One region of the Streptacidiphilus sp. MAP5-3 genome, then DNA from elsewhere that is predicted to be linked to it. Evidence: riboswitches for the same ligand, from Rfam matches in the RefSeq annotation. Region 1 holds a riboswitch; each other region holds the start of a gene.
What was found. A riboswitch is a leader RNA that binds a small molecule or an ion and turns the genes downstream of it on or off. The one in region 1 is predicted to bind cyclic di-AMP.
Positions count from the first base shown of each region.

Region 1 (9,611 bases):
CCCGCGAACCGTCCACGTGCTCAATGCCCCCTCCCCGGCGGCAACCGCGTCCCTCGCGATCGGCCGCGAGATCGCCGGACGGGCAAGGGCCGCGCTCGACCGCAGCTGAGCGGGCGCGCCGCGGTGGCCGTCGGAACCGAGCGGACGGACGGACCTCGGCCAGACGGACCTGGGCCGACCGAGGGATGGGCCAACGCTCGGAGCTGGGCCGACAGTCGGAGCCGAGCCGCCGGTCCGTGGCGACGGTTCCGTAGACTGGGGCGCATTGTGACCAGCCAGCCCACCGCCCTCGTTCCCCCGGCCGCCGCACGCCCCGAGGCCTCCGGCACCGGCACCGGCACCGGCACTGACGCGCCGCGTCCCGGCGACCCCGTCTCGCCGGAGCTCCACACCGAGCGCCGGATCCGCAGCTTCCACCCGCGCAAGGGCCGGATGAGCACCGCGCAGTACGACGCGCTGGAGCGCTCCTGGGACGCGTGGGGCATCCGGATCGACGGCGAGCGGCAGCTGGACCTGGACGCCTGGTTCGGGCGGACGGACGCCGAGGTGGTGCTGGAGATCGGCTTCGGCATGGGCGACGCCACCGCGATCATGGCCGCCGCCGAGCCCGAGCGCTGCATACTCGCGGCCGACGTGCACACCCCCGGCCACGGCAACCTGCTGCGCCGGATCGAGTCCGACGGCCTCGACAACGTCCGCCTGGCCGAGGGGGATGCCGTGGTGCTGCTCCGGGACCAGCTGGCGCCCGCGTCCCTGGACGGGCTGCGGATCTACTTCCCGGACCCGTGGCCCAAGGCCCGCCACCACAAGCGGCGGCTGATCCAGCCCGAGTTCACGGCGCTGGCCGCGTCCCGGCTCCGCCCCGGCGCGACGGTGCACTGCGCGACCGACTGGGAGCCCTACGCGGAGCAGATGCTGGAGGTGCTGACCGCCTCCCTCGACCTGGTCAACCTGCACGACGACTTCGCGCCGCGTCCGGACTGGCGGCCGGTGACCAAGTTCGAGCGCCAGGGGCTGGCCAAGGGCCACGTCGTCCGCGACCTGCTCTTCCGTCGACGCTGAGCTGCGGTCCGGGCGCCTGCGCGCGTGCATCGCACCCCTGTGGTGATCGTGCGGTGACCGTACGGGCACAAGTCCTTACCCGCTGATCCGCCGCCCCGCTAAGGTCATGGGGTGAGCAGCGCGCAGCACGAACCCCCGGCGAACAGCACCGCCGGGGACTCGACCGGGCCGATATCCGGCACCGGCACCGAAACCCCCCTCCCGCCCACCGGCTCCGCCGAACCGGTCGCACCCGTGGCCGTCGACGTGCCGCTGCCCGAGGGTCTGCCGACGGCTCCCCAGCCGGGGACGGCCGGGCTGCCTTTCGAGCCGCCGCGCGCCCTTCGCTACAAGGTCCGCCGCAACCTGCTGGAGAACCGCTGGCTGCGTATCGCGCTGGTGGTGATCGCCTTCGCCGCGTGCGGGGCGGCGATCCTCAACATGGTCCACACCCAGACGGGGACCGCCGGGTTCGTCGTCGGCGTCGCGCTCGCCGTGCTGCCGGTGCCGCTGGTGCTGGGCGCCTACCACTGGCTGGACCGGGTCGAGCCGAAGCCCGCGCGGCTGCTGCTCTTCTGCTTCGGCTGGGGCGCGTGCGCGGCCACGCTGGTGGCGATCCTGGCCAACGACTGGGCCACCTCGCTGCTCATCAGCCACCAGGTGGGCGGCGGCGAGACGCTGGGCGCGAGCCTGGTCGCGCCGCTGGTCGAGGAGTCGTCCAAGGCCGCGCCGCTGCTGCTGATCTTCCTCTTCCGCCGCCGTGACTTCACCGGCATCGTCGACGGCGCGGTCTATGCCGGGTTCACCGCGACCGGCTTCGCCTTCACCGAGAACATCCTCTACATCGGCCGCTCGGTGATGGACGGAAGCAACGACGGCGGCACGGGCATAGCAGCGACCGTGATGACCTTCGTGATGCGCGAGGTGATGTCGCCGTTCGCGCACCCGCTCTTCACCTCGATGACGGCGGTGGGCTTCGGGCTCGCGGCCATCAGCCGCAAGCGCTGGCAGCGGATCTGCGCCCCGATCGCGGGCTGGATCTTCGCGATGCTGATGCACGGCACCTGGAACAGCGCGCCGGTGCTCGGCCCGCTGGGCTTCTTCGGCGTCTACTTCCTCTTCATGATGCCGGTCTTCGCGCTGATGGTCTGGCTGGTGATCTGGTCGCGCGGCAACGAGCTGCGGGTGGTCGGCAAGCAGCTGGCCGTCTACGTCGCGGCGGGCTGGATCGCGCGTCCGGTGCCGCTGGTGCTGGCGTCGATGCGGACCCGCAAGCAGGCCCGGGCGCTGGCCCGCTTCCAGCGGGGGCCGACCGGCGACAAGGCGATGCGCGAGTACCAGGGCTTCGCGACCTCGCTGGCGCTGCTGCGCGAGCGGGTGGCCCGCGGCCTCGCGGTGCAGGACTTCGCGGAGCGCGAGCAGGAGCTGCTGCACCACCTGTGGGAGCGCAAGGAGACGGTCGAGGGCGTCTTCGACCGGGTCGGCGAGCAGGAGTGGTACCGCACCCACCCGCCGCTGGCCACGGCCTGGGCCGGCGCTCCGACGCCGGGCTTCGGGTATCCGTACCCGCAGCGTCCGGGCTACACGCCCTACCCGCAGCGTCCCGGTCCCGGTTACGCGCCCTACCCGCACACCCAGCCGCCGGGATACGGGCAGCAGCCGTTCGTGCCGCAGCAGCAGACGCCGCCGCAGTACGGCCGACCGCCGTACGCGGCGCAGCAGTACGGCGGCCAGCAGTACGCTCCGCGGGCATACGCTCCGCAGCAGCCGTGGCCGTACGCACCGCAGCCACAACAGCCGTCGCCGTACGCAGCGCAGCAGCCGCCGCAGCAGCCGGCGGTGCCGTCCCAGGCACAGCCGAGCCCCGCGGCCGAGCAGCCTCCGGCCGAGAGCTGAGTCGGGGCTGACGTCGGGGCTGACGCCCGACGCACACGCCCGGCTCATCCTCCGTACATCCCGGCATCGCCTGTGCGTCGGGCGTACCGGAACCATCTGCCACCCCTGTCGCGTTGTCCCAATATCCGCACACGGAGGTGCGGCGACGCCGACACAGCGTCAGGAGGCAGCGCCAGTGACCGATGGCATCTATCGGATGGCCGTGACCAGTGGACACGGCCACCAGGAGACTGTTGCCCTCGCCGAGCAGCAGCTCCGGCAGTGGCTGAAGGCGTTGCACTACGACGAGCCCGGCTCGGGCAACGGTCGTCGGCGCGTCGGACCGCAGGCCGTCCTGGACCAAGTGGCCCGGGGCAAGGCGGTCCAGGGGCGGCTCGCCCGATGGCGGCTGCGCGAGTTCACCGTGCAGGGCATCTGGCAGACCTCGCTCACCGTGGCGTCCGCCCGCGACGGCCGCACCTGGGTGCAGCTCGACGCGGAGCAACTGCCGGTCCGCGGCGAGGAGCCCGCCAAGGCCCCCGTTCCCGGACTGGCCCGCGGCCTGCTGGACGTCCTGGACGCCGTCGAGGGCGAGCAGACCGGCGCGGCCCGCGTCCACGCGCTGCCCGGCATCATCGAGAAGCAGGACGTCGACGAGATCCTCGACGAACTGTGCGACCCGGACCGGCGGTTGCCGATCGTGGTCGCCAGCACTCCCCTGCACACCGACTTCGAGGACTGGCTCAACGACACCGTCGACCCGCTGCTCCGCAGTTGCAGCGGTCTGGCCGTCCTCTACGCGCTGGCTCCCGGCGCCGAGCGCACCTTCAACGCCGCGCTGGAACACCACCGCGTGTACGGCGGCGCGGTCCGCACGTACCTCCCCGGCCTCGACCCGGCCTGGGCGCCCGAGGCGGCGCGGCACCGGGTGATGTCCCGGTCCACGATCGAGGAGAACCTGCGCCGGGCCTCCGGACTGCTGGCCTGGCTGCCGCGTCGGTTGGCCGTCCAGACCCCCCTGCCGGACCAGCTGGTCGGCCTGCCGCCGCTGCGCCCCGAGGGCCTGCCGGAGGCCGACGCGATCGTGCCCGGCGGGCTGCTGGTCGACCACGAGGAGGAGGAGCTCCACGAGCAACGCGCCCGCGCCGAGGAGCTCCAGGAGGTGCGCCGCTGGCTCCGCGCGGCGGAGGAGCGCGAGTCGCAGCTGGCCGCGGAGTACGACGAGCAGTACAGCGAACTGCGCGCGGCGCGGACGGAGCTGCGCTCCCTCTCCGGCCGCCCGGCCCGTCCGCAGGACTCCGAGCCCGGCACCTTCGCCGAACTGCTGGAGCGCTGGGACGAGTTCCAGCTGCTGGAGTACACCGGCGACCCCCGCCTGACCAAGGAGCTGGACGAGCAGACCGACCACCCCACCTGGGTCCGGATGACCTGGGACGCGCTGCTGGCCCTCCAGGACTACGCGGAGGCGGCCAAGGAGGGCGCGTCCGGCGGCGACTTCCGCAGCTGGTGCGAGAACACCCCGCCGGACTGCCACCCCTTCCCGCCCCGCAAGGTGATCCGCGGCGAGTCACGCACCGTCAGCACCAACGCGAAGTGGAAGCGCGAACGCCTGCTGCCGGTCCCGACGACGGTCGACCCGTCGGGCCGCGTCTTCATGGGCGCCCACCTGCGGATAGGCGGCGGTGGAACGGCGCCGCGCCTGCACTATCACGATGACTGCTCGAACACGGGCCGGGTCTATGTCGGATACATCGGCCTGCATCTGCACAACACACGCACGAACTGACGGAGGTTCACGGTCATGGCTCAGGTCCCTTCCTCGCTGATTGCCGCGAGCGGACTCATCGGCGGCTTTGCCGTCGCCCGCGCGACGAAGCGGAGGGAACTCGGCGGGGTCGCTCTCGCCGCGGCGGGCGGCGCAGCGGCTCTGCAGTGGCGCAAGTCCGCGGGCCCGCGCACGGCCGCCGCGCTCGGCGGCCTCTACGCGGCGGCGTTCGCCGGCTCCCACCCGCTGGCGAAGAAGATCGGCGCCTGGCCGTCCGTTCTGACGGTGGCCACGGGCATGGCGGCAGCGTCCTGGGCCCTGGCGGACCGGAAGTAGTCGACCAGAAGTCAGAAGCAGGGGGCGTGGCAACACCCCTGGGGCGCGGGGCTCTGCTGATCTGCGGCTCCGCCGCGTGGGCGCGACCAGCTGAGCCCGCGCTCCCGCAGGAAGTTTCACGATTCAGGGCGCGGGGAACTGCGCGACAAGCCACTCGGGGCAGATGGTCCTCAACGAACTGAGTCATCCGCATGGGGTGGTCTCTCGCGCAGTTCCCCGCGCCCCTGAATAGTGCAACTTCCCCGCCTGCGCAGCCTGAGACGGTGCAACTACCTCAGCTGCAGAAAGCTTCTAGAGGTTCACGCCTCGCGAAGCGAGCCACGCCGTGGGGTCGACTGGCTCGGCGCCGTCCGGGCGGATCTCGAGGTGGAGGTGGGGGCCGGTGGAGCTGGCCGTCGCGCCCACGCGACCCAGCGGCTGGCCCGCTGCAACCGAACCGCCGCCCGCGACCGTGATCGCGGAGAGGTGGCAGTACCAGATCTCCGTGCCGTCCGGCAGGGTCTGGACGACGCGGTAGCCGTAGCTGCCCGCCCAGCCTGCCTCGGTGATCGTGCCGGTGCCCATCGCGCGGACCGCCGTGCCCGCCGGGGCCGCGAGGTCGAGGCCGGCGTGCAGGTGGGCCCAGTAGGAGCCCACCGCGCCACGGCCTGTGTCGCTGTGGACCGCGGTGAGGGGGGCCACCAACGACTCCGCCAGGCGGGCGCGTTCGACCGCCTGCGCCTTCGCGGTGGCCGCGCTCGCGGCCTCCCTGCGGGCGGTGTTCTCGGCGGCGCGCTGCGGGACGGCCTGGGCGAGGATGCGGTCCGCAAGGGCCACACCGGCGTCCGAGCCGTGGCTGGCCGGAACCTGCTCGTCGTCCTGGAGCCGCATCGTGCCGGTGGGGCCACCGTGCTCGGAGTGGTCCGCCGCGAGGGCGGGACCGGCCAGCCCGATGACGCTGCTGGCACCGACCGCCATGGCCGCGAGGCCCAGTGCGGCACCGCGCTGGCGCGGCACCGTGGCCGTAGGCTCGGCGACGGTCTCGACCGGGTATGACGCCATGACTGGCGTGCTCCTTTCCGTCCCTTCGCCGACCGGGTTAGCTGACGGGTTCGGAGAGGGCGGTCTCCTACGGCTGTGAGGCCGATTCACCCCGGGGTACGTGGGTCCCCGGCTCCGTGAGGATTAGGCGATCCGCGCGACGGCCGCGCGTACTGTTATTGAAAGTTAATACTAAAGCCGTCTGAAACCAAGTACTTCCCGGGGTGCAGTTGGGACGGCAGCGCCTCCAGCTGAACCTTCGTCATCAAGTCGGTCATTTCGGACAAGTGCGCCGACGGAGCCCGCCAGCACCTTCTGGAGCAGGCTGTATGCCAGGATCGGCAACAGCACCGCCGGGTTGCCGGGCATCCTGGTGGCCGCGACGACCGCGCTCGCACTGCTGTTGTTCATGCCCGACGCGTACGTCAACGCGATGGCGTCCGCCCGCGGAACCCCGAGCCGGACCGCCAGCACCCACCCGATCAGGAACGAGCCCGCGCACATCGCCGCCGCCGCGACGACCACCAGCACCAGGAAGTCCGGATCAGGACGCTCGATCACCTGACGCAGCGCGCCGCAGGCGTTGGTGTAGCTGAGGGTCACCACGACCAGCAGGTTGACCGCCTTCACCGCCGGCAGCCAGCGCTCCCGCGCCGCGCCGGACGGCAGCAGGCGACCCGTCAGCAACCCTGCCGCGCACGGCAGCACGACCGCCAGGACGGCGAACGCGCTGCACGCGTGCTCGGCCACACGATGCAGGTCGGCCGCGTACGGACCGGAGGCCAGGAATCCGCCGAGGTGCAGACCGAGCGGGATGGTGAGCGGGCTCAGCATCGTGCTGCCCACGACCAGGCCGAGCGTGAGCGTCGCGTTGCCCTCGCTGCCCTGGGCGAAGACAGTGGCCCCGGCGGCGACCGGCATTGCCCCGACCAGGGCCAGCCCGACCAGCAGGCTCTGCGCCTCGCGCGGGTTGTGCCAGCCGTCGGCCGCGAGCGCGCCGACGCCGAGCAGCAGCGTCGGCAGCAGGGCGTTGGAGGCGATCCCGACCAGCAGCGCGCGGGGACGCCGCAGCAGCGAGGGCAGCGTCTCGGCACGGGCGGTGAGGCCGGCGTTGAAGACCATCAGCGCCAGCAGCCCGGCCTGGAGCGGGAAATCGGCCCCGCCGACATGCGCCAGGCCCACCCCGCGCAGCGCGATCCCCGGCCCCGGCCACACTGCCGCGAGGACGTAGGCGAGCAGCATGATCCAGAGCAGGCGTCGCTGTACGGCGGCGAGGAGGGTGGAGAGCGGACGCATGAGGGGCACCGCCTTTCGTGCTTGTGGCGGCATCAGATCAGGTTCGCATCCGCACTGTCCCGCTGAGCTGGGGCGATTCATGACATCGAGTGGATTCCGTCATGATCGGGAAGCGGGATAGAGCCAGTCGACAAGTCGATTCGCGACGTCGTCGGAGGAGAGGGTGCGTGCGTTGGCGAACGATCCGTCCTGGGTCGTGGCGCGGACGCTGCCGTTCGGGTTGAGCACCACCAGGGCCGGGATACCGCTCTTCCTGAGGTCGATCCAGCGGGCCACGAGGGCGGTGTTGTGGTCGAAGTGCCCGACGTCGACGGTGACGAGGTGGTAGTCGCGCGACAGGACCAGCCACGCCCCGGCACTGAGCGAACGCTGCGCCAGCACCTGACAGTCGGCGCACCAGCCGGCGCCGAACTCGACGATGACGGGCCGCCCGTCCCTCCGGGAGGCCGCCTGCGCGGCGGCGAGCTCGGCCGTGGCGTCGGCGGCGGGGTTGTACCCCGTCGGCACGGGCGCGGGCGAGACGCTCGGCAGGGCGACGAACGGCGTCGCGTAGTGCGGGCCTGGCGCCCGACCGGAGACCTGCACACAGGCGGCGAGCAGCGCGAGCGGCAGGAGGCCGAGGAGCAACGCACGGAGTGAACGCACGTCACCCAGTGCAACACCGCGACGCGGAACGGCCCGGCTTCGACGCGCCGTTCGCCTAGTTCATGGACAGGTAGGCGAGACTTCCCGCGCCCGCGACGAAGCAGTAGATCGCGAACGGGGTCAGCGTCTTCGTCTCGAAGTACTTGGTCAGGAACCGCACCGCGACGTAGCTCGCGACGAACGCGCAGACCCCGCCGACAAGGAGCTGGCCGTGGATGCCGTTGCCCGCGGAGCCCAGCAGTGACGGCACCTTCAGCAGCGCCGCACCGCCGATCACCGGCGTGGCGAGGAGGAAGGCGAACCGGGCCGAGTCCTCGTGGCGGAGGCCCTTGAAGATGCCTGCGCTCATGGTGACGCCGGAGCGGGAGATGCCGGGGAGCAGGGCGAGGATCTGCGCCGCGCCCACGATGATCGCGCTGGACCAGCCGAGCTTGACGATGCGTCGGTCGGAGAGGATGTCCGGGTGCAGGTGCTCGTCGCCGGGCATCAGCGCCGCGTCGTTGGCGCGGCGTCGGCCCGTGCCGCCGCGCTTGAGGCGCTCGGCGCCGAAGAGGACCAACCCGTTCAGCATGAGGAAGAGGGCGGCCACGGTCGGTTTGCCGAGGATCTCGCGGAAGACCTTGTCCAGGGCGATGCCCGCGACGCCGACCGGGATGGTCGCCACGATCAGCAGCCAGGCCAGTTTCTGGTTGACCGTCTCGATCCGGCGCTCCTTGACGGAGCTGAACAGCCCCTGCAGGATCCGTGCCCAGTCCCGCCAGAAGAAGACGACCAGCGCCAGCGCGGTCGCGACGTGCAGCGCCACCAGAACGTTGAGGTAGGTGGACCCGGGCGCCGAGACGTTGAGGTCGTTCGAGTAGGGCGGTCCCAGCAGCGCGGGCACCAGAAGGCTGTGTCCGAGGCTGGAGACCGGGAACAGCTCGGAGACGCCCTGGAGCAGGCCGACGCCGATCGCTTCGGGATAGGTGAACACGGACGACATGACGACCCTGGGCTGCTGGGAGGGATAGGGGCAGCCCGAAAGTACTACAGAGATGTAGACGGAAAGGGCGGATATGACGGCTGTTCATCGACGCGATGGTCGAAGTTCACCGTCAATCCGCCCCAAGGTTCTCCTGAGCTTCAGGCGGCGTCACGCCGCGGTGCTGAGCTCCTCGACGCGCGGCACCGAGCCGGTGACCACCGTCGACGCGACCGGGGCCGCGTTGTCCGCGGCCTTCGGCAGGACCCGGCGCAGACGCACCGCCGCGACCGTGACGCCGAGGCAGCAGAGCGCCAGCGTGGCCAGGTAGACCGTCGACAGTCCGGCGCCGACCAGCAGCACGCCGACGGCCGGGCCGATCGCGATGGCGACCTGCTTCACCAGCGAGAACGCGGCGTTGTAGGTGCCGAGCAGTCGCGCCGGAGCAAGGTCGGCCACGATCGGGCCGAGCGTCGGGGCCAGCAGGGCCTCACCCGCGCCGAAGAGGACGTAGGTCATCATCATCGAGCCGACCGCCAGGCCGGACCCGCCGTGGAAGAGGCCCGCGATGCCCGCGAAGACCCACGCCGCGAGCCAGACCAGGCCGGTCGCCGCGATCGCGGTCGTCCGACGGCGACGCGAGGTCATCCGGACCACGAACATCTGCAGCAC
Region 1 is NZ_JBGCCL010000020.1:102,758-112,368, reverse strand. It holds gene lhgO (L-2-hydroxyglutarate oxidase) at 1-109, shown strand, start outside; gene trmB (tRNA (guanosine(46)-N7)-methyltransferase TrmB) at 268-1,062, shown strand; gene ABH928_RS25895 (PrsW family glutamic-type intramembrane protease) at 1,174-2,937, shown strand; gene ABH928_RS25890 (hypothetical protein) at 3,113-4,702, shown strand; gene ABH928_RS25885 (hypothetical protein) at 4,718-5,017, shown strand; gene ABH928_RS25880 (M23 family metallopeptidase) at 5,309-6,058, opposite strand; cyclic di-AMP (ydaO/yuaA leader) riboswitch at 6,071-6,198, opposite strand; gene ABH928_RS25875 (bile acid:sodium symporter family protein) at 6,230-7,333, opposite strand; gene ABH928_RS25870 (thioredoxin family protein) at 7,433-7,978, opposite strand; gene ABH928_RS25865 (undecaprenyl-diphosphate phosphatase) at 8,034-8,960, opposite strand; gene ABH928_RS25860 (MFS transporter) at 9,111-9,611, opposite strand, start outside.

Region 2 (9,611 bases), on a different contig from region 1:
AACGCGCAGCCCACGGGCACTCCGTCCGCCTCGCCGAGCCAGGGCTCCTCGGGCGGCAACGGTGGTGGCACGGGCGGCACGCCGACCGCGGCCCCTTCCGCCACGCCCAGTTCGGAGGTCACTGCGGTGCCGAGTGGCGCCCCGGACACCGGCTTGGCGTCGACGTCGTCCGGGAGTGGCGACACCGGGCTGATCGTCGCCGGTGCTGCCGGCGTGCTGGTGCTGGGCGGCGCGGGTGCGGCGGCGCGGCGCCGGTCGCGCTCCCAGGCGCGGGGCTGATGGCGGCTCAGCTGCGGCAGTACGGGGTGCGGGGAGCGGTCGCGGCGCTGGTCGCGGCGGCCGCCCTCGTGCTGGCCGGCTGCGGTTCGGGCTCGTCCGGCAGCGTTGCCGGGAGCACGCCGAGTGATCCCGGCGGCAGCACCATGGCGTCGTCGACCGCCCCTGCCGCCGCCGCTCCGCTCGCCCGGTCCGTCCCGGCCCGGCTGCGGATTCCCGCGATCGGAGTCGACGCGTCCGTCATGCAGGTCGGACTGAACTCCGACGGCACGGTCGGCGTGCCGCCGATCGAGGCGAACGCGCCCGCCGCCTGGTACGACGGCTCGCCGACACCGGGGCAGACCGGCCCGTCAGTGATCCTCGGGCACGTGACGGTCGGCAGCTACGGGGACGGCGTCTTCCTGCACCTGTCCCGGCTGCATCCGGGCGACCAGGTGGAGGTGACGCTGCAGGACGGTGCGACCGCCGTCTTCCGGGTCGACTCCGTGCAGACCGTGGGGAAGTCGACCTTCCCGACGAACGCGGTGTACGGGAACGTCGACCACCCTGCGCTGCGTCTCATCACGTGCGGCGGACCGCACCTGAGTGGCGGCGGCTATCCCGACAACGTGATCGTCTACGCCTCTCTCAGCGGATCCTGACTCCCGACCGCCGCCCGGCTCGATGTAAGGAGAGCGGTCATCGCGTCACACTCCGAGGAGGACGCAGCCGATCTGTTCCGCAGCCTCTACCCGCGGCTCGCGGGCTGGTGCCGTCGCCTGGTCGACGACGACGGCACCGCCCACGAGATCGCCGCGGAGGCGTTCACCCGGCTGTGGGCCCGCTGGACCAAGGTGGAGGAGCCGACCGGTTTCCTCTACGTGACCGCGGCCAACCTGGTCCGCGACCATTGGCGCAGACTTGAGCGCGAACGGCGGGCACTTCGGCATGCGGGAAGGGAGGAAGCGGTGAAGCAGCAGCCGGACGCGGCGGACGACCCTTCCGTCCGCATCATGGTGGAGTCCCTCCCCGAGCGGCTGCGCGACCCGGTGCTGCTGTACTACTTCGCGGACCTTCCGGTGCGCGAAGTCGCGGTGCGACTCGGCCGCAACGAGGGCACCGTGAAGTCCGACCTGCACGCCGCCCGCGAACTGCTCCGCGCGACCCTTGGGGGACTCCATGAACGGACCCGCTGACCCACGCGGCCACGCGGGCGACCCCAACGAGCCCAATGACGCCACCGAGCCCAGCGACGCCACCGAGCGCGACGAGGGCAACGAGGCCAACCAGGCCAACGAGCGCGACGTTCCCGCGGGTGACCCTGTCGGGCCCGAGACGGACACGCTCGGCGGGGAGCCGACCGACACCGACGGACCTGAGTCACGGGGCGACTTGGGCGACTTGAGTGATCTGGGTGACCTCGGCGACCTGCTGCTGCCGATCGAGCCGATGCCCATCCCCGAGGGCGCGTTCACGCAGATCCGGCGGCGTGCGGTGCGGCGGAAGCGCAAGCGTGCCCTGGCCGGTGCGACCGCGTGCGTCGCCGTGCTGGGAGTGTCCCTCTACCTCGTCGGCGTACCCGCGCCGCAAGGGCCGGGAGAGGTGGTCACGCCTCCGGCGTCCGCGACCCAGGCCGTGCCCACCCCCGCTCCGGTCAGCACGAGCCCCAGCCCGAGCGCGTCCCCGAGCGCCGTGCCGACCCAGGCGCCCAGCCCCACGTCGTCGAGCACGCCCACCTCGCCGCCCACAGCGCAGGCGAGCGTCTCCGCGACACCCGCACCCGGCTCCACGGGGTCCGGTTCCGGTTCCGGAGGCGGGACGCCGCTCTGCACGGCCTCGCAGCTCAGCGCGGCGCTCGGCAGCGGGAACGCGGGCGCGGGTCAGATCTACTCCTACCTGGTGGTTACCAACCACAGCTCGGCGCCCTGTCACGTCACCGGCTATCCCGGGCTGTCCATGCTGGACGCCCACGGCGCCCAGATCGGCGCGCCCGCGACGTACGAGCACATCGGGTACAGCCCTGTCGTCCTCGCGCCGGGCGCGTCGGCCAGCGACACCATCCACACCGTCAACCGGCAGACCAACAACCCGAGCGAGTGCCTCCCCACCTCCACCTCGATGCGGATCTACCCGCCTGGCAGCCGCGCCTCGTTGGTCTTCCCGGGCCAGGTGACCAACTGCGACAACCTCTTCTCGGTCACCCCCTTCGGCCCCGGCGTCACCGGCAACCCGCCTGGTTGACACTGCTTTCGGGAGTACCACCTGTTTCTCTCGTCCCGATATTGATTTCATGACGATCCGACAACTATGGTTCTGGATCGAACCGTTGCGCAGTCGACCACCCGTTCGGGGGGCCGTGACGGTCCCGCCGAGTTCGACCTGCGGCGCGGGGGTTCCCAGAGGCGGGACCTGCGAGCCGCGCGGTCGGAGCCGGGGAACCACGTTCCCGGGGTGAATCGGCGTCAGGGCCACCGGCGGAAGCGCGTGGTGGTGAGACGTCGTAGGGCCACTCTTCCGGTCCGAACCCGTCAGCTCACCCGGTAGGCGGACAAGGAAGAACGGAGTCCGCCCGTCGTGGCGTCCCACCGTCGTGCCAAGGCGCCCAGTCGCGCCCGCGTCACCCTCGTCACCGCTGCGGCGGCCACCGGCGTCGTGCTCTCCGCGCAGGCCGCCCAGGCCGCGCCCACACCGTCCACCGGCCAGCTCAAGGCGCAGCTCGACCAGCTCAACAACGAGACCGACAAAGCGGTCCAGAGCTACGACCAGGTCCAGGAGCAGGCCCAACAGCTCCAGCAGAAGGTGTCCGTGCTCCAGGACGAGATCGCCAGGGAGCAGGCCAAGGTGAACGTCCTGCTGGAGGGCGTCGGCACCTTGGCCGCGACGCAGTACGCGAACGGCAGCGTCGATCCGACCGTTCAGCTGCTGCTCAGTGCGAGCCCGGACGACTTCCTCGCCAAGGCGTCCACCATGGACGAGGTGAGCCAGAGCCAGACCGACCAGCTGGCCCAGCTCCAGGCGGAGGAGAAGATCCTCGACACGGAGAAGGCCCAGGCGGAGTCGGAGCTGGGCCGACTCGACGCCATGCTGCAGCAGGCCGCGGCGGCCAAGGCCGCGGTCATGCAGAAGGTCGCACAGACCCAGAAGCTCCTCGACTCCGTCACCGCCGCCCAGCGTGCGACGTTGACCGGCGGCGGCTCCCAGGGCAGCACCACGACCCCGAACCTCAGCGGCGCGACGCCCGGCGACTCGATCGAGATGGCGGCGTTCGCCGCGGCCAAGACACGCATCGGCCTGCCGTACCACTGGAGTTATGACGGACCGGACCAGTTCGACTGCTCGGGTCTGATGATGTGGTCCTACGCCCAGGCCGGCTACCAGCTGGGCCGGGACACCTACTCCCAGCTCACCTACGGGACCCCGGTCACCTCGGTGGCCGACCTGCGGGTGGGTGACCTGGTCTTCTTCAACGGCGGCGAGCACGTCGGGATGTACGCGGGCAACGGCTATATCCTCCACGCCCCGCACACCGGCGCCTTCGTCCGCTTCGAGCCCATGGCGACGGTCGGCACGATCTACGCGATGCGGCACATCTAGGCACGTGCGTTCACTGTGCTCGGTACGACGGATCCGTCCTCGGATCCGTCGTACGCTCGCGGACTGCTCACGCCTGCGCCGTGATGTGATGCGTGCATGGAACTCGATCCCAAGCGCCTGTTGGTCCTTCACGCGCTTGCCGAGGCCGGGGGCGTCGCCGCAGCTGCGCGGTGGCTTGCGGTGAGCCGACGCCGAATACTGGCCGACGCCGACGCGCTGGGCCGCACCGTCTGACGACGACCGGTTCGGGTGCGCGAGCGGGACGGGCTCGCGCACCCGGACGGGCCGTCAGGCCGCGAGGGCCAGGTTTCGGCGGACGGAGCCGGTCAGGGCGTAGTAGAGCCCGCCGGCGACGATCAGGCCGACGCCGAAGGAGATGTCCGCGCCGCCGAGGGCCTTGGCGATCGGGCCGGTGTAGAACGACAGCGCCATGAACGGGACCATCGCCACGATGCCGACCACGTACGAGGTGAGACCCGCCGGGGACCAGCGGCCGTACTCGCCGTTCGGGTCGAAGATGGCCGCGATGTCGTAGTGCCCGCGCCGGACCGCGTAGAAGTCGACCAGGTTGACGGCCGTCCACGGGACCAGGAAGTAGAGCATCAACAGCAGGAAGTTGTTGAAGCTCGCCAGGTAGTTCGACGGCAGCGACAGCGCGACGACCAGCACGATCAGCTCGATCGCGACGATGCCCACGACCCGCGTACGGACGGTCGGCCGGACCTTCTTGAACGCGTCGACCGCGCTCGTCGAAGTGAGCATCGCGCCATAGGCGTTGACGCCCATGATGCCGATGATCGCCACGACCGAGACCAGCACCGCGAAGGTGCCGAAGCCGGGCAGCAGCGCGTTGCCGACGGTGCGGACGGCCGCGACCGCGTCCGCGCCGGGCAGGCGGGAGCCGAGGAGCGCGCCCAGCGACATCAGCCAGACCGCCGAGCCGGCCGCGCCGAGGTAGGTCCACCAGATCACCTTGCGGGCGGGGACGTCCTCCGGCAGGTAGCGGGAGTAGTCGGAGACGTAGACGGCATAGCTGATCTGGTAGCCGGCCGCGGCGGAGAAGACCACCAGGAACGTCGTCCAGGAGAACCCGCCGCCCGAGCCGCCGCCGTGGGCGTGCGCCCAGTGGCCGAAGACCGCGTAGACGGTCAGCACGCCGAAGACCACGATCAGGATGTACGTCAGCCAGCGCTCGACCAGGTGGATCAGGTCGTGCCCGACCACGGCCAGCACCACGGCCAGCGCGATCAGCAGCGGGTACCAGAGCCAGGTTCCGCCCGGCAGGACCGTGCGCAGTCCCTCGGTCGCCAGCACCACGTTGAAGACGTTGAAGCCGACGTAGACGAAGACCACCGCGGCGAACGGCAGCACCGCGCCGCGCAGACCGAACTGCGCGCGGGACTGGATCATCTGCGGCAGGCCCATCCGCGGGCCCTGGTTGGCGTGGAAGGCCATGAAGAAGGTGCCGAAACACGCGCCGAGGATCACGGCGAGGATCGACCAGGCGACCGGCAGGCCCAGCGTCGGGCCGAGGAAGCCGGTGACCATGGTGGTCAGCACGAAGTTGCCGGTGAACCAGAACGGGCCCTGGTGCCACACCTTGCCGTGGCGCTCCTCCGGCGGGACGTAGTCGATGGAGCGGACCTCGATCAGGCCTCCGCCACCGCCGGCGGCGCGCTGCGCGCGGGGCTCGTGCGCGGCGGTGCCGGACGGGCGTCCGCCCGGCGCTCGGGTCTCATCGGAGACGGCCATGTGCAGCCCCTCGGGACGGTGGCCGCCAGTGGGTGCGGCCAGGATGGACATCCCGGTCGGAAATCCGCCGGTTGGCACACCTTGTCACTCGTGGCGGGTCGCGGTTCCGCTCCGTTTGGGAGCGCCTGGCCATGGTGGCGTTCCATGATGGACAGCGGCGCGTAAGAATGAATCCATGCTTACTGTACGTGGCCTGCTGGCCGAACCGGGGCTCGGACTGCGCGCGGTGGCGGGCCTGGCGGGCCTGGACCGACCGCTCGCGTCCGCGCACGTCAGCGAGGTGCCCGACCCCGCGCCGTGGCTGCAGGGCGGCGAGCTGATGATGACCACCGGCATGCTGCTGAGCCCGGAGCATGCGGAGGGTTACCTCGGCCGGATCGCGGAGGCCGGGGCCAGCGCGCTGGCGCTCGGACTGGGCGCGGAACTGGCGTTCCAGCAGGCCCCGCAGTGGCTGGCGGAGGCTGCCGACCACTGCGGCCTGCCGCTGCTGGAGGTCCCGCAGCAGACCCCGTTCATCGCGGTCACCAAGGCCGTCTTCGCCCGGCTCGCGGAGGACCAGTACGCCGAGCTGGCCAAGGCGCACGACGCCCAGCGCGCGCTGACGGCCGCGGCGGCGCGCGGCGGCGGTCCCGCGCCGTTGCTGACCGCGCTGGCGCGCTCCACCGAGCGCTGGGTGGTGGTCACCGACCCGCTCGGCCATCCGCTGGTTGCCGAGCCGGCCGCGGCGGCGGAGCGGGCCGGACTGATCGACCCCGAGCTGGAGCGGCTGCGCGCGGCCGGCCTGCGCGGCGGCGCGGTCGTCTCCGGGCCGGAGGGCGAGGTGCGGGCGATGCCGCTCGGGGTGGACCGGCTGCTCGGCTTCCTGCTGGTCGGCGGCCCGAGCGCGCCCGGCACGTACGAGCGCGCGCTCGCTGCGACGGCGGCCTGCCTGCTCTCCCTCGACGCCGAGCGGACGGCCGCGGCGGGACGCCTCGCCCGGGAGGCGCGGGGCGCGGCGCTGCGGCGGTTGGTGACCGAGGAGCTCTCCGCCGAACTGGCGGACGGCCTGCTGCGGGCGGCGCGCGGCGGCGCAGGAGCGGAGGCGGGCGGTCCGTCCGGTCGGCGGCTGCGGATCGGGGCGCTGCACGTGGAGGGCGCGGCGGGCGACAGGGCCCCGTTGCTGGACCGGATCGCGCTGGTCGCGCCGGGCATCGCCGCGTTCGACCTGGCGGACCTGGGTCCGCGATCGGGCGGCGGCTCGGCGGGCGAACCCGTCGCGGCGGTGCTGCTGCCGGAGGAGGGCGACGTCGAGAGCGCGCTGCCGCTCGGCGAGCTCGGCGACATCCGCGTCGGCGTCAGCGCCGCCGTCCGGCCCGAGGAGGGGCCCGCCGCGCTTCGGCAGGCCCGCTACGCGCTCGGCGTCGGCCGCCGTACCGGTACCCGCGTCACGGACGCGGCGGGCGCCGGTAGTTCGGGTCTGCTGCTGTCGCTCGGCGGCCCGACGGTGCTGGCAGGTTTCGCCTCCGCGGTGCTCGACCCGCTGGAGGACATCCTCGACGGCGGCCAGACCCTCCCGACCCTGCGCGCCTTCCTCGACGCCAACGGCGCCTGGGAGGCCGCCGCGGCGGACCTCGGGGTCCACCGCCACACGCTGCGTCACCGGATCCGCCGCATCGCCCAGGCCAGCGGCCGGGACCTGGAGTCCGCGACCGAGCGGATGGACCTGGCCCTGGCCTTCCTGGCCCGCGATCTGGCCGGGGAGTGAGCTGGCCGGTCGAGCGATCTGGCCGGTTCGAGCGATCTGGTGGAGGAGTGATCGGGCCTGTCAGTCCCCGGTGTCAGGATGACGTCCACCAGCGCACCCATCCGTCTTTCCGCCTTCTCCACCGCACGAGAGCGAGCGACGCCATGACGCACCCTGCCGGCTCTGCCCCAGTGGACCTCGTCCATCTCGCAGACGCGGACGGGCACTTCATCGTCCGTATCGCCGGAGAGCCGTCGCCACTGACCAGGCACGACTCGGTGCGCGGGGAGGCACTCGCCTCCGCGAGCTTTGTCGACGCCCGGCTGGACCTCTGGCTGTTCCTGGGGCAATTGGACGAGTGGGAGGCAGGGCTGTGCGAGCTGGTCCCGGGACGGGCAGCCCAGATCGACACAGGTCGCGGGCTGGGTTTCACGCTGCACCTGCACGACAACGGATGGGCGACCGTGTCGCTGCTCGATCCGGAGCGGATAACCCTGGGGCTGGGCTTCCGAGTCGAGGATGGCTGGGTCGAGGACCACCTCGACCGGCTGGAGCAGGTGCGCCGGTTCTGGGCCGGGACGTGACACCCGCTCTACTTCGACGCCGTACGCACGCTGTACGAAATGGAATCCCACTCCTGAACCCCTGTCCGTAATGGACAGGCGCATCGAAGCAGGTCCCTGCCTATCGTTCCCACGAGGCCGAAGCTCCCCGTCCGCCGTCGCGTGGCGGGGTGCGGTGCGGCCGTAACGTGATCGTCCGAAGGAGTGCAGCGCATGCCCTCGTCGCCCTCGTCCGCAACGCCGCCGACCGGCCCCGTGCCCATCGGCCCCGTGGACTCCTCGGCCACCCCCCGCTACGCCGGGCCCGCCACCTTCGCCCGGCTGCCGCGCCGCGACCAGGTCGAGCGGGTCGACGTCGCCGTGGTCGGTGTGCCGTTCGACTCCGGTGTGTCCTACCGGCCCGGCGCGCGCTTCGGGCCGACCGCCGTGCGTGAGGCCAGCCGGCTGCTGCGTCCGTACAACCCGGCCCAGCAGGTCGCGCCGTTCGCCAAGCAGCAGGTCGCGGACTGCGGTGACATCGCGGTCAACCCGTTCGACATCACCGACGCCCTGGCCACCGTCGACGCCGCCGTCAGCGAGCTGCTGGCCGAGGGTGCGAAGCCGATCACCATCGGCGGCGACCACACCATCGCCCTGCCGCTGCTCCGCGCCGTCTCGCGGGTGCACGGCCCGGTCGCGCTGATCCACTTCGACGCGCACCTGGACACCTGGGACACCTACTTCGGCACCCCGACGACGCACGGAACGCCGTTCCGCCGCGCCGTCGAAGAGGGCCTGCTGGACACCGACGCGCTCACCCACATCGGCATCCGCGGCCCGCTCTACGGCGAGGAGGACCTGATCGCCGACGCCAGGCTGGGCTTCGGCATCGTGTCGACGATCGACGTGGCCGACCGTGGCGTCCCCGAGATCGTCGCGGGCGTCCGCGAGCGGATCGGTGACCGGCCGCTCTACGTGTCCGTCGACATCGACGTGCTCGACCCCGCGCACGCGCCGGGCACCGGCACGCCGGAGGCGGGCGGTCTGACGAGCCGTGAACTGCTGGCGATCCTGCGTGGCCTGGCCGGTCTCAACCTGGTCGGCGCGGACGTCGTCGAGGTCGCCCCGGCCTACGACCACGCCGAGATCACCGCGGTCGCGGCCTCGCACACCGCGTACGAGCTGATCTCGTTGCTGGCCCCGCGCTGAGCGGGTCGGTGGGCTGGCCGGTGGGCGGCTCGGCCGAGGAGGATGATGCGGTGACAGAACCGGTGAAGGAATCCAAGGACACCGCAGTGAGGACCACGCGGGTCGCCTGCTGCCAGCTCGCCCCGGTGATGGGCGAGTCGGCGGCCAACCGTGCCGCCACCCTGGCGGCGATCGAGTCGGCCGCCGAGGCCGGGGCGCGGATCGTGGTGCTGCCCGAACTCCCGGTCAGCGGATACGTCTTCGCCGACCCGGCGGAGGCGCTCGCGCTGGCCGAGCCGGTCGACGGCCCGTCCGTCACCGCCTGGGCGGAGGCCGCCGCGCGCCACGACGTGGTCGTGGTCGGTGGCCTCTGCGAGGCGGCCCCGGACGGAACGCTGCGCAACTCGGCCGTCCTGCTGGACCGTTCGGGCCTCCGTGCGGTCTACCGCAAGGTGCACCTGTGGGACGCGGAGAAGCTGTTCTTCACGCCCGGCAACGCGGCCCCGCCCGTAGTCGACACGCCGCACGGCCGGATCGGCGTGATGGTCTGCTACGAC
Region 2 is NZ_JBGCCL010000017.1:96,346-105,956, reverse strand. It holds gene ABH928_RS23975 (DUF4232 domain-containing protein) at 1-279, shown strand, start outside; gene ABH928_RS23970 (class F sortase) at 279-917, shown strand; gene ABH928_RS23965 (RNA polymerase sigma factor) at 957-1,451, shown strand; gene ABH928_RS23960 (DUF4232 domain-containing protein) at 1,435-2,496, shown strand; cyclic di-AMP (ydaO/yuaA leader) riboswitch at 2,660-2,817, shown strand; gene ABH928_RS23955 (NlpC/P60 family protein) at 2,830-3,849, shown strand; gene ABH928_RS23950 (hypothetical protein) at 3,946-4,083, shown strand; gene ABH928_RS23945 (cytosine permease) at 4,138-5,601, opposite strand; gene ABH928_RS23940 (PucR family transcriptional regulator) at 5,777-7,345, shown strand; gene ABH928_RS23935 (DUF5959 family protein) at 7,489-7,908, shown strand; gene speB (agmatinase) at 8,101-9,075, shown strand; gene ABH928_RS23925 (nitrilase-related carbon-nitrogen hydrolase) at 9,162-9,611, shown strand, end outside.
Region 2: it holds a riboswitch for cyclic di-AMP, as region 1 does, so the genes downstream of both, ABH928_RS23955 (NlpC/P60 family protein) here and ABH928_RS25880 (M23 family metallopeptidase) in region 1, are expected to answer to the same signal.

Region 3 (9,611 bases), on a different contig from region 1:
GGGAACCCGCTGGCGCTGCACCCTGTGCGGCAACCTGACCCGCTTCGACGTCACCCGCTCCTCACGGGTCGTCGAGTTCGTCCATCTGGACCTGGCCGGGGACCCCACCGTCGAGGAGCGCGAGGTGCTCAGCGAGACCGTCGAGTCGGTGCGCTGCCGCTGGTGCGACGCCGTCGACCAGATCGAGCTGGTGGACCGCCCCGGCGCCGAGGCCGAGGCCGCCGAGCAGGCCGCACGTCAGAAGTAGTCCGCCGTCGGGGGCGACCCCGAGACGGGCCGGGGACACGGCGGACGTGGCGGAGCGACAGGCGGGGGGCGTCGGCGGGGAGAATAGCGGTCCGGGCGGTACGTCCCCCGGAGCGGATCGGAGCGGATCAGGTGGAGCAGCCAGACCAGGCGTCGACGCCCGCGGAGGGCGGTGACCCCGCGCTGCCCGAGGGCGGCGAGGCGCTTGCGCGCCCGCTGCCGGAGGGCGTGCGGCGCCGGGTGGTCGGCATCGCCGCCGACGCGCTCGGCGGCCTCGCGGCGGGCGACCTGCCGATCCGGCTGCGTCCCTACGGGAAGTTCACCCGCGAAGCCCGCGTCAAGCGCGGGGCCACCGCGATCGCCGCCGCACTGGAGACCGACTCGCTGTTCCGCTCCCGGATCGCCGAGCGGCTCCGGCAGGGCCAGCCGGACCTGGTCGCCGCGCTGGAGGCCGGTACCGTCCCGGCCGCCGCCGACCCGCAGGACGTGGCCGCCGCCGCGTACCTGCTGCGCACCGCGGGCTGGACCCGGATCGTGGAGGGCGTCGGCGAGGAGGTCGAGCGCGCCGAACACGAGGGCGCCGCAGCGGAGTCGGCCCGGCTGGCCGAGAAGCTCCAGGACGAGCTCGTCGCCCTGCGCGCCGCCGCCCGTACGGAAGCCGAGCGGGCCAAGGCCGACCTGGACGTGGCCCGGAAGGACGGCGACAGCCTGCGCCGTCAGTTGCGTTCGCTGGCCGCCGACACCAAGCGCGCCGAGGCCGCCACCCGCAAGGCGGTGGCCGAGCTGGAGGCGCTGCGCGCGACCGGGGCCACCGAGCGGGGGGCGCAGGACAGCGAGGTGCGCCGGCTCAAGCACCGCGTGGCCGAGCTGGAGACGGCGCTGGAGGCCTCCCGGCGCGCGGCGCGCGAGGGGCGCTCGGCGGAGGAGATGCGGCTGCGGCTGCTGCTCGACACCGTGGTCCAGGGCGCCCAGGGCCTCCAACGCGAGCTCGGCCTTGCGCCGCTGAGCGGCCGTCCGGCCGACTCGGTCGAGGCGGTCTCGCCGGTTGCCGCCTCGCCGCACGACGTGGCCCGCCGGGCGCTGGAGGGGGACGACCCCGCCCTGCTGGAGCAGCTGCTCCAGTTGCCGCAGGTCCACCTGCTGGTCGACGGATACAACGTCACCAAGACCGGCTGGCCCGGGATGGCGCTGGACCGGCAGCGTCAGCAGCTGCTGCGCGGGCTCGGCCTGCTGGCGGCGCAGACCGGTGCCGAGATCACCTGCGTCTTCGACGGGCAGGACCTGGACGGTCCGATCCCGATGGCGCCGCCGCCGCGCGGGGTGCGGGTGCTGTTCAGCCGGACCGGGGAGACCGCCGACGAGCTGATCCGCCGTCTGGTCCGCGCGGAACCGGAGGGACGACCGGTCGTGGTGGTCTCGACAGACCGTGAAGTAGCGGACGGAGTGCGCAAATCGGGCGCACGCCCGGTCCCGTCCACGATGCTGCTGCGGCGGCTGATCCGCTCGTGACGGGGTGGCGAGGATGTTGCGAACGCCACTTCCCAGCGCGCGTGCTTGTTTGGGGGCGATGCGTGGCGGAGTGCCAATGAGCGCTTCTGACCTGGGCTTTGTGACGGTCCGCGACGCGCGTGGGCGGCTTCGTGATCTTGAGGCTTTGTTAAGAGCGGACGTCCGATCCGGTCACGGGGAAGACACGAGGCCTCCTCAATCACTATTGTCATCGCGCAAACGTCCGCACTCGTGTTCCAAACATCGTGTTTCAGCCGTGCACTCTGTCGTGCATGCGGACGAGTCCGCGTGTGAAGGGATTGCATCCGTCGTGGCCAATCATCGTCGTCCCAGGCAGACCAGCCGTGCCCGCGTGTCCGTGCTGACCGCGGCAGCGGCGACCGTGGTGGCGTTGTCCGCCCAGACCGCTGCCCAGGCTGCCCCGACCGTCTCGGTCAAGGACGCCCAGACCCAGGTGGACGCAGACCGCCAGGACGCATCCGTCAAGACGGAGCAGTACGACAACGCCCACCAGCAGCAGCAGAACCTGCAGCAGAAGGTGGCGGTCATCCAGCAGGAGATCGCGCGTCAGCAGGCGCAGATCAACAACGAGCTGGGCCAGCTCGGGCAGATCGCCAACGCGCAGTACGCGTCCGGCGAGATCGACCCCACCGTGCAGCTGCTGCTCTCCTCGGACCCGCAGCACTTCCTGGACCAGGCCACCTCGCAGGACGAGCTCACCGCCAACCAGACCTCCGAGCTGTCCCAGCTGGTGGCCCAGGAGGAGACGCTCAACCGGGAGAAGACCCAGGCCGCGTCCGAGCTGGCCCAGGAGCAGGCGCTGCTCTCGCAGATGAGCGCGGCGAAGTCGGAGGCGCTGGCCAAGCTGGCCCACGCGCAGTCGATCCTCAGCACGCTGACTGCCGCCGAGCAGGCCGCGGTCAACAACGCCAATAACGGCGGCGGTTACGGTAGCGGTGGCTCCACCAGCAACTGGAACGGCACCATCGACCTGAGCGGCATCTCCTCCACGGCGCGCACCGCGATGCTGGCGGCCGAGCAGTGGATCGGCAAGACCCCCTACCTGTGGGGTGGTTCGACCCCGTCCGGCTTCGACTGCTCGGGCCTGGTCATGTGGGCGTACGGCCAGGCGGGCGTCTCGCTGCCGCACTCCTCCTACTCCGACGAGTCGGTGGGTTCGCCGGTGGCGAGCCTGGCCGACGCACAGCCCGGCGACATCATCGTCCTGGAGCAGGGCGGCCACGTCGGCCTGTACGCCGGAAACGGCATGCTGCTCAACGCGCCGGAGTACGGCTACGACGTCTCGGTGCAGCCGTTGTCCTACTTCGGCTCGATTGTCGCGATCCGCCGCATGTGATCTCGTCTGTCAGTGTTCCGGTGCGTCAGCTGACGCGCCGGAATGTGGCGCGCCGACGGATCTGTGAATCCACTCACAGGTCATGCGCACGAAATCGCCTCATCCTGCGGGCGAATGACCGAATTGGCCCCCATGTCATGGCCGTTGGTCATGGCGTGGCTACGTTGTGTCCCCTGGGTGACGAGTCGTCGTAAGTGACTCGTGTTTTTTCTGACAAGGATTTGAACTGATCACGGTTCGGTCACTAGGGTCATGGGCCGAACCTCCGCGCAGGCGTTCGCCCATCCCGGGCGACAGCGGCGGTTACCGTCGAGTTCGACGACGCGGCAGGGCCATCCGGCACCCAGGGCGGCCCAACTGGGGAAGCCGTCGAGTCGGAGCCGGGGACCCACCTTCCTCGGGGTGAATCGGCGCCCGGTCGGCCGGTGTGAATCCGGACCGATGAAGCGTCGTAGGGCCTACTTCCTGGTCCGAACCCGTCAGCTCACCCGGTAGGCGGACGTAGGAAGAAGGAGTGTCGCCTTCGTGGCGTCCCATCGTCGTCCCAAGTCCCCCAGTCGTACCCGCATAACCGTTCTCACGGCAGCCGCCGCCACCGCGGTGGCGGTCTCGGCCCAGACGGCGCAGGCAGCGCCGAAGCCGACCATCAGCCAGCTTCAGGCCCAGCTCCAGCAGCTCAACGTCGAGTCCGACACCGCGATCCAGAAGTACGACCAGGCCCAGTCGGAGCTCCAGCAGCAGCAGGGCAAGGTCAACACTCTGCAGCAGCAGATCGCCCGTCAGCAGGCGGACGTCAACACCAAGCTCGAGTCGGTCGGCGAGATCGCGAACCAGCAGTACGCGGACGGCGCCGTCGACCCGACCGTCCAGCTGCTCCTCTCCTCGAGCCCGACGGACTACCTCACCAAGGCCTCCTCGCTGGGCCAGGTCACGGACAGCCAGGCGAGCCAGATCCAGGCGCTCAAGACCGCCGAGCAGGCCCTGGGCGGCCAGAAGGCCCAGGCCGAGCAGGCGCTCCAGCAGATCCAGGCCACCAACAAGCAGTTGTCCGCGCAGAAGTCGCAGGTCCAGCAGAAGATCGCGCAGACCCAGGCGCTGCTGAACTCGATGACCGCGGCCCAGCAGGCCGCCGTTGCCCGTGCGCAGGCCGCCGCCAACCAGGCCGCGGAGGCCGCCGCCGCCAAGGCCAACTCCGGCAGCTCCGGCGGCTCGGTCAACCTCGGCTCGTCCACGGCGGGCAACTCGGTGGAGGCCGCCGCCTTCGCCGCGGCGCAGACCCGTATCGGCTCGCCCTACGTCTGGGGCGCGACCGGCCCGAGCTCCTTCGACTGCTCCGGCCTGATGCAGTGGGCCTACGCGCAGGCGGGCGTCTCCATCGGCCGCACCACCTACGACCAGATCGACGCCGGCACGGCGGTCAGCTCCACGGCCGACCTGCAGGTGGGTGACCTCGTCTTCTTCAACGACGACTCGCACGTCGGCATGTACGCGGGCAACGGGATGATCCTGCACGCCCCGCACACGGGCGCGGACGTCCGCTACGAGTCGATCGACACGGTCGGCAGCATCTACGCGATGCGTCACATCTGATCGCGGCTCATGTCGCGTGCCACGGGCCCCGCTCCGATCCGGAGCGGGGCCCGTTCGCGTTCACCCCGGCTCACCCCGCCTCACTCGGACGGCCGTACGGGAGTGTCCTCCTTCGTGGTGGGTCGGTGTCCTGGGCAGGTGCGGAACCTCGGGGCGACCAGCAGACTCGTTCACCTGAGCGGCATTCGATGTGATTTTTCAGCTCTTGGGAGCTTGGACTGCTTCTGTCCGAATCGCTAACGTCAGCGCTCGGTTCCGTCCCGGAGATCATCCGGGAGAACCCTGGACCTGATGGTCCTCGACAAGCGGAGAGCGGAGAGCGAGCAGGTGGCGTCCCATCGACGAGGCAGACGCGTCGGACCGTCAGTGCTGTCGCGAGCCGCGGTGACCGTCGCTGCGGCGACCGCCGCGATGCTCACGGCCCCCGGCGGCGCGCACGCCGACCCCGTCCCCGGCGGGGCCGGCACAGCCGGCGCGAGCGGCAGTCTCACCCCGGACGAGGTGCAGCAGCAAGTCGACGCCCTCTACGCGCAGTCCGAGTCGGTCGGGCAGCAGGCCGACAGCGCCCAGGAGCGGGCGGCCCGACTGCAGCACCGCGCCTCGCTGCTGCAGCAGACGCTGGCCGAGGAGCAGGCGAGCGCCAACGCGCTCGCGGCGCGGCTGGGCGAGGTGGCCACCGAGCAGTACCAGAGCGGCAGCATGGACCCGGTGATGCAGCTGCTGTTCAGCGCCCATCCGGCCGACTACCTCAGCCGCGCCGCCTCGCTCGACGAGGTGGACGCCGGTACCGCCGACGAGCTGGTCCAGCTGAGCGGTGTCGAGCGCGAGATCGAGCAGGGCAAGGCCGAGGTGCTGGCCCAGTACAGCGAGCTGGAGCAGGTGCGGCGGACCATCTCCACCACCAAGGCCGAGGCGCAGCGCCGGCTGGGCGCCGCCCAGGCGCTGCTCGGCTCGCTGACGGCGGCTCAGCGCGACCAGCTGCAGCAGGCCGAGGACGCCTCGGCCCAGCTCGCCGCCCAGGCAGCCGATTCGGTACTGCCTCCGGACCAGGGCCCGGCCGACTCCGCCGCCGCGGCGGCGCTGGCGGCGGCCCGGAGCGCGATCGGCAGCCCGTACGTCTACGGCGCGACGGGTCCTGGCGCGTTCGACTGCTCCGGTCTGATGTACTGGGCCTGGCGGCACGGCGGGGTGTCGCTGCCGCGTACGTCGCAGGAGCAGGCCTTCGCCGGGCGACGCGTGCCGGTGTCGGAGATCCGTCCGGGAGACCTGGTGATCTACTTCGGGGACATGCACCACGTCGGCATGTACGCGGGTAGCGGCATGGTCATCCACGCCCCGTACCCCGGCGCCCGGGTCCGCTACGAGAACATGCGCGACATGCCGATCGCCGCGGTGGTCCGCCCTTGATGGCGGCCGGTCAAGGACTCACCCGCCGACGGGTGCTGGTCAGCGGCGCGGCCCTGGTGGCGGCGGCTGGCGGCGCGACGGCCTGGGCGGCGTGGGCGGACGCCGCCGACGACCGGCGTGAGCAGCGGGCGGTCGAGGTCGAGCAGACGCTGGCCCGCCGGGCCGCCGCCGTCCTGGCCCGCGACGCCGCCGCACTGGCGGCCACCGTCGTCCCCGTCGCGAGCGGCGGTTCGGTGGCGACCGACCTGAGGCGGCGTCAGTACACGCTGGTCGCCAACCTGGCCGAGGTGCCGCTGGGCGACTGGCGCTACCGGGTCACCGCGCTCGACGCGTTCCCGCTGTCGCCGGTCCTCGGGGCGGGGGAGCGGGTGGCCGTGGCGGTCGAGCTCGGCTACCGGCTGGCGGGCTTCGACGCGCAGTTGGAGACCGCGACCCAGTACCTGACCTTCGAGCGGCAGCCCGACGGCCGTTGGCTGCTGGCATCCGACGGCACCGAGGGCGGGGACCACCCCGGCGGCACCGTGCTGATCTGGGACCTCGGCCCGGTCCGGGCGGTCCGCGGCCGGTACAGCCTGGTCCTCGGACTGCGCGACCCGGCCACCCTGGCCGCGATCGGCGCGGAGGCCGACCGCGCGGTCCCGGCCGTCAGCGCCGTCTGGGGGACCAGGTGGGGACAGCGCACCGTCGTGCTGGCCCCGCTGGCGAGCGACCAGTTCGGTGCGCTGCTCGACGCCGATCCGGCGGCCTTCGCCGACATCGCCGCCGTCACCACCGGCGAGCTGGGTGCGTCCGAACTCGGCCGGACCGAGCGGATCACGCTCAACCCGGTCGCCTGGGACGGTCTCAGCGCTCTGGGCCGACGGGTCGTCACCACCCACGAGACCACGCACGTCGCCACCCGCGCGGAGACCGTCACCTGGACGCCGCGCTGGCTCTCCGAGGGCGTCGCGGACTGGACCGGCTACCTCGGCACCGGCCGTACCCCGCAGCAGATCGCCGTCGAACTCGGCAGCGCCCTGACCTCCGGCGGCCCGGGCAGCTCGGGCGCTGCAGCCCGGCTGCTGGCGGCCCTGCCCGCCGACGCCGACTTCGCCGGCACCGCACCCGCCCTGCAGGAGGCGTACCAGAAGGCCTGGTTCGCCTGCCGCAGCGTCGTGCTGCACCACGGACAGGCCAAGCTGGTCGCGCTCTACGCCGCCGTCGCCGCGACCGGCGGCCGGGGTGGGCAGGACGCGGCGGTGGACGACGCGCTCCACTCGACGCTGGGCGTCGGCACCGCCGCGTTCACCGCGCAGTGGCGCGCGGACGTGGAGGCGGCGCTCAGGCGCTGACCTCTTCGGCGTCGCGCTCGCGTTCCACGGCGTCCGGCACCTGCGGCAGTTCGGGCGACGCGCTGGAGACGGTCGCCCGCCAGAGCCGGACGAAGGCCAGCACCGCCGCGGCGAGCAGCAGCAGGTTGCGGGTCCCTATGATCACCAGGCCCAGCTCGGTCCGGCCGGTCAGCTGGCCGAACATGAACGGGAACTCGACCGTGGTCACCGGCACCGCCACCGCCACCAGCCACGCCACCGGTCGCATCACCGAGCCCCGCAGCGTGAGGCAGACGGCGGCCAGCCCGACCAGCCACAGCAGGTACTGCGGGCTGATCACCCGGCTGGTCACCACGAAGAGCAGCACCGCGGTCAGCCCCGCGTCGGCGGCGGTCGCGGGCGTCCAGTTCCGGACGCGCAGCCGCCACAGCGCGAGCAGGGCGAAGGCGATCACCGAGCTCGCCACCATCACCCCGCTCATCGTGGCCACATGCGGGCCGAGCACCTCGAGCGAGCCGTAGTTCATCGCCACGGTGCCCTGCCAGTGCAGGAAGACGCTGGCGAACAGGAACGGCAGGGCGCCCAGCGACTCCACCTCGATGCCCCGGCCCTCCTGGAAGCCGAGGAAGGAGAACGCGCCGTGCGTGGAGACCAGGAAGAGGAAGCCGACCAGCGCCGCGCTCAGCGCGCACGACGTCACGACCTTGCGCCAGCGCCGTCCGCGACCCGCGCCGATCAGCAGCAGCACCGGCCACACCTTCAGCATCGCGCCGACGGCGGTCAGCACCCCGGCCAGCTTCGGCCGCCGGACCAGCGCGACCAGTGCGGCCATCGCCACGACGGTGACCACCAGGTCGAACCGGGCGTACAGCGTCGGCCCGAGCAGCGGCGGCACCACCACCCAGAGCCAGACGCCCGCCCTGTTGCGGGACGTCCCATCGGTCCGCTCGGTCCCGGAGCGGCGGAGACGCAGCAGCAGCCACAGGCCGAGCGCGTCGCAGAGGCCGATCAGCACCACGAAGCCGACGAAGTAGGACGCGGGCACCGCAAGCGGAGCCAGCATCACGAGGGCGGCCAGCGGCGGATACTGCCAGGTGACGTCGTCCATCGGAAACGTCCCGGAACGCAGCACCTCGGCCCAGCCCTGGTAGATCACCTTGACGTCGCTGGTCACGTCCATCATGTGCGGTATTTTCAGGACGCCGAGCACCAGCAGGACCACCAGCGCACGTCCCAGCACCCACCCGCACCAGGCGGACGGGACGGTCGGGTCGAACTGGGGACGGTGCCGTCCTGGGGTGGCTCCGTCAGCTGGCTTTTTACGCATTGCCCTATCGTACGGATCAGCCCTCCCCGGACCGAGGAACCGCACGCGTGAACAAGACCCTCATCGTCACCAACGACTTTCCCCCGCGCCAGGGCGGCATCCAGACCTTCGTGCACAACATGGCCGTCCGGCTTCCCGCCGACCAGGTCGTGGTCTACGCCTCCACCTGGCGCGACGGGACCGAGGTGCGCGCGTTCGACGCGGAACAGCCGTTCGAGGTGATCCGGGACCGGACCACCATGCTGCTGCCGACGCCGAGGGTCACCCGACGGGCGGCGGAGCTGCTGCGCGCCCACGGTTGCTCGTCCGTCTGGTTCGGTGCGGCGGCGCCGCTCGGCCTGATGGCCCCGGCGCTGCGTCGCGCGGGGGCTTCGAAACTGCTCGGGATGACCCACGGCCACGAGGCGGCCTGGGCGCAGCTCCCCGGCTCCCGCCAGTTGCTGCGCCGGATCGGCGCGGGCACCGATACGCTCACCTACCTCGGCGAGTACACCCGCTCCCGGATCGCGTCGGCAGTCGGCCCGCAGGCGGCGGCCCGGATGGTCCAGCTGCCGCCGGGCGTCGACGAGAAGACCTTCCACCCCGCCTCGGGCGGCGACGCGGTCCGTGCCCGGCTCGGGCTGGCGGACCGTCCGGTGGTCGTCTGCGTCTCGCGCCTGGTCCGGCGCAAGGGCCAGGACACGCTGATCCGCAGCTGGCCCCGGGTGCTGAAGGCTTTCCCCGAGGCGGTCCTGCTGATCGTGGGCGGCGGCCCGTACCGGGAGGACCTGACGAAACTGGCGGCGGAGACGGGCGTCTCGGCCTCGGTCCGCTTCACCGGCGCGGTCCCCTGGGAGGAGCTGCCCGCGCACTACGGCGCGGGCGA
Region 3 is NZ_JBGCCL010000005.1:204,561-214,171, reverse strand. It holds gene ABH928_RS11075 (hypothetical protein) at 1-247, shown strand, start outside; gene ABH928_RS11070 (NYN domain-containing protein) at 379-1,755, shown strand; gene ABH928_RS11065 (NlpC/P60 family protein) at 2,066-3,112, shown strand; cyclic di-AMP (ydaO/yuaA leader) riboswitch at 3,470-3,626, shown strand; gene ABH928_RS11060 (NlpC/P60 family protein) at 3,638-4,702, shown strand; gene ABH928_RS11055 (NlpC/P60 family protein) at 5,087-6,109, shown strand; gene ABH928_RS11050 (hypothetical protein) at 6,109-7,440, shown strand; gene ABH928_RS11045 (glycosyltransferase 87 family protein) at 7,430-8,746, opposite strand; gene ABH928_RS11040 (glycosyltransferase family 4 protein) at 8,794-9,611, shown strand, end outside.
Region 3: it holds a riboswitch for cyclic di-AMP, as region 1 does, so the genes downstream of both, ABH928_RS11060 (NlpC/P60 family protein) here and ABH928_RS25880 (M23 family metallopeptidase) in region 1, are expected to answer to the same signal.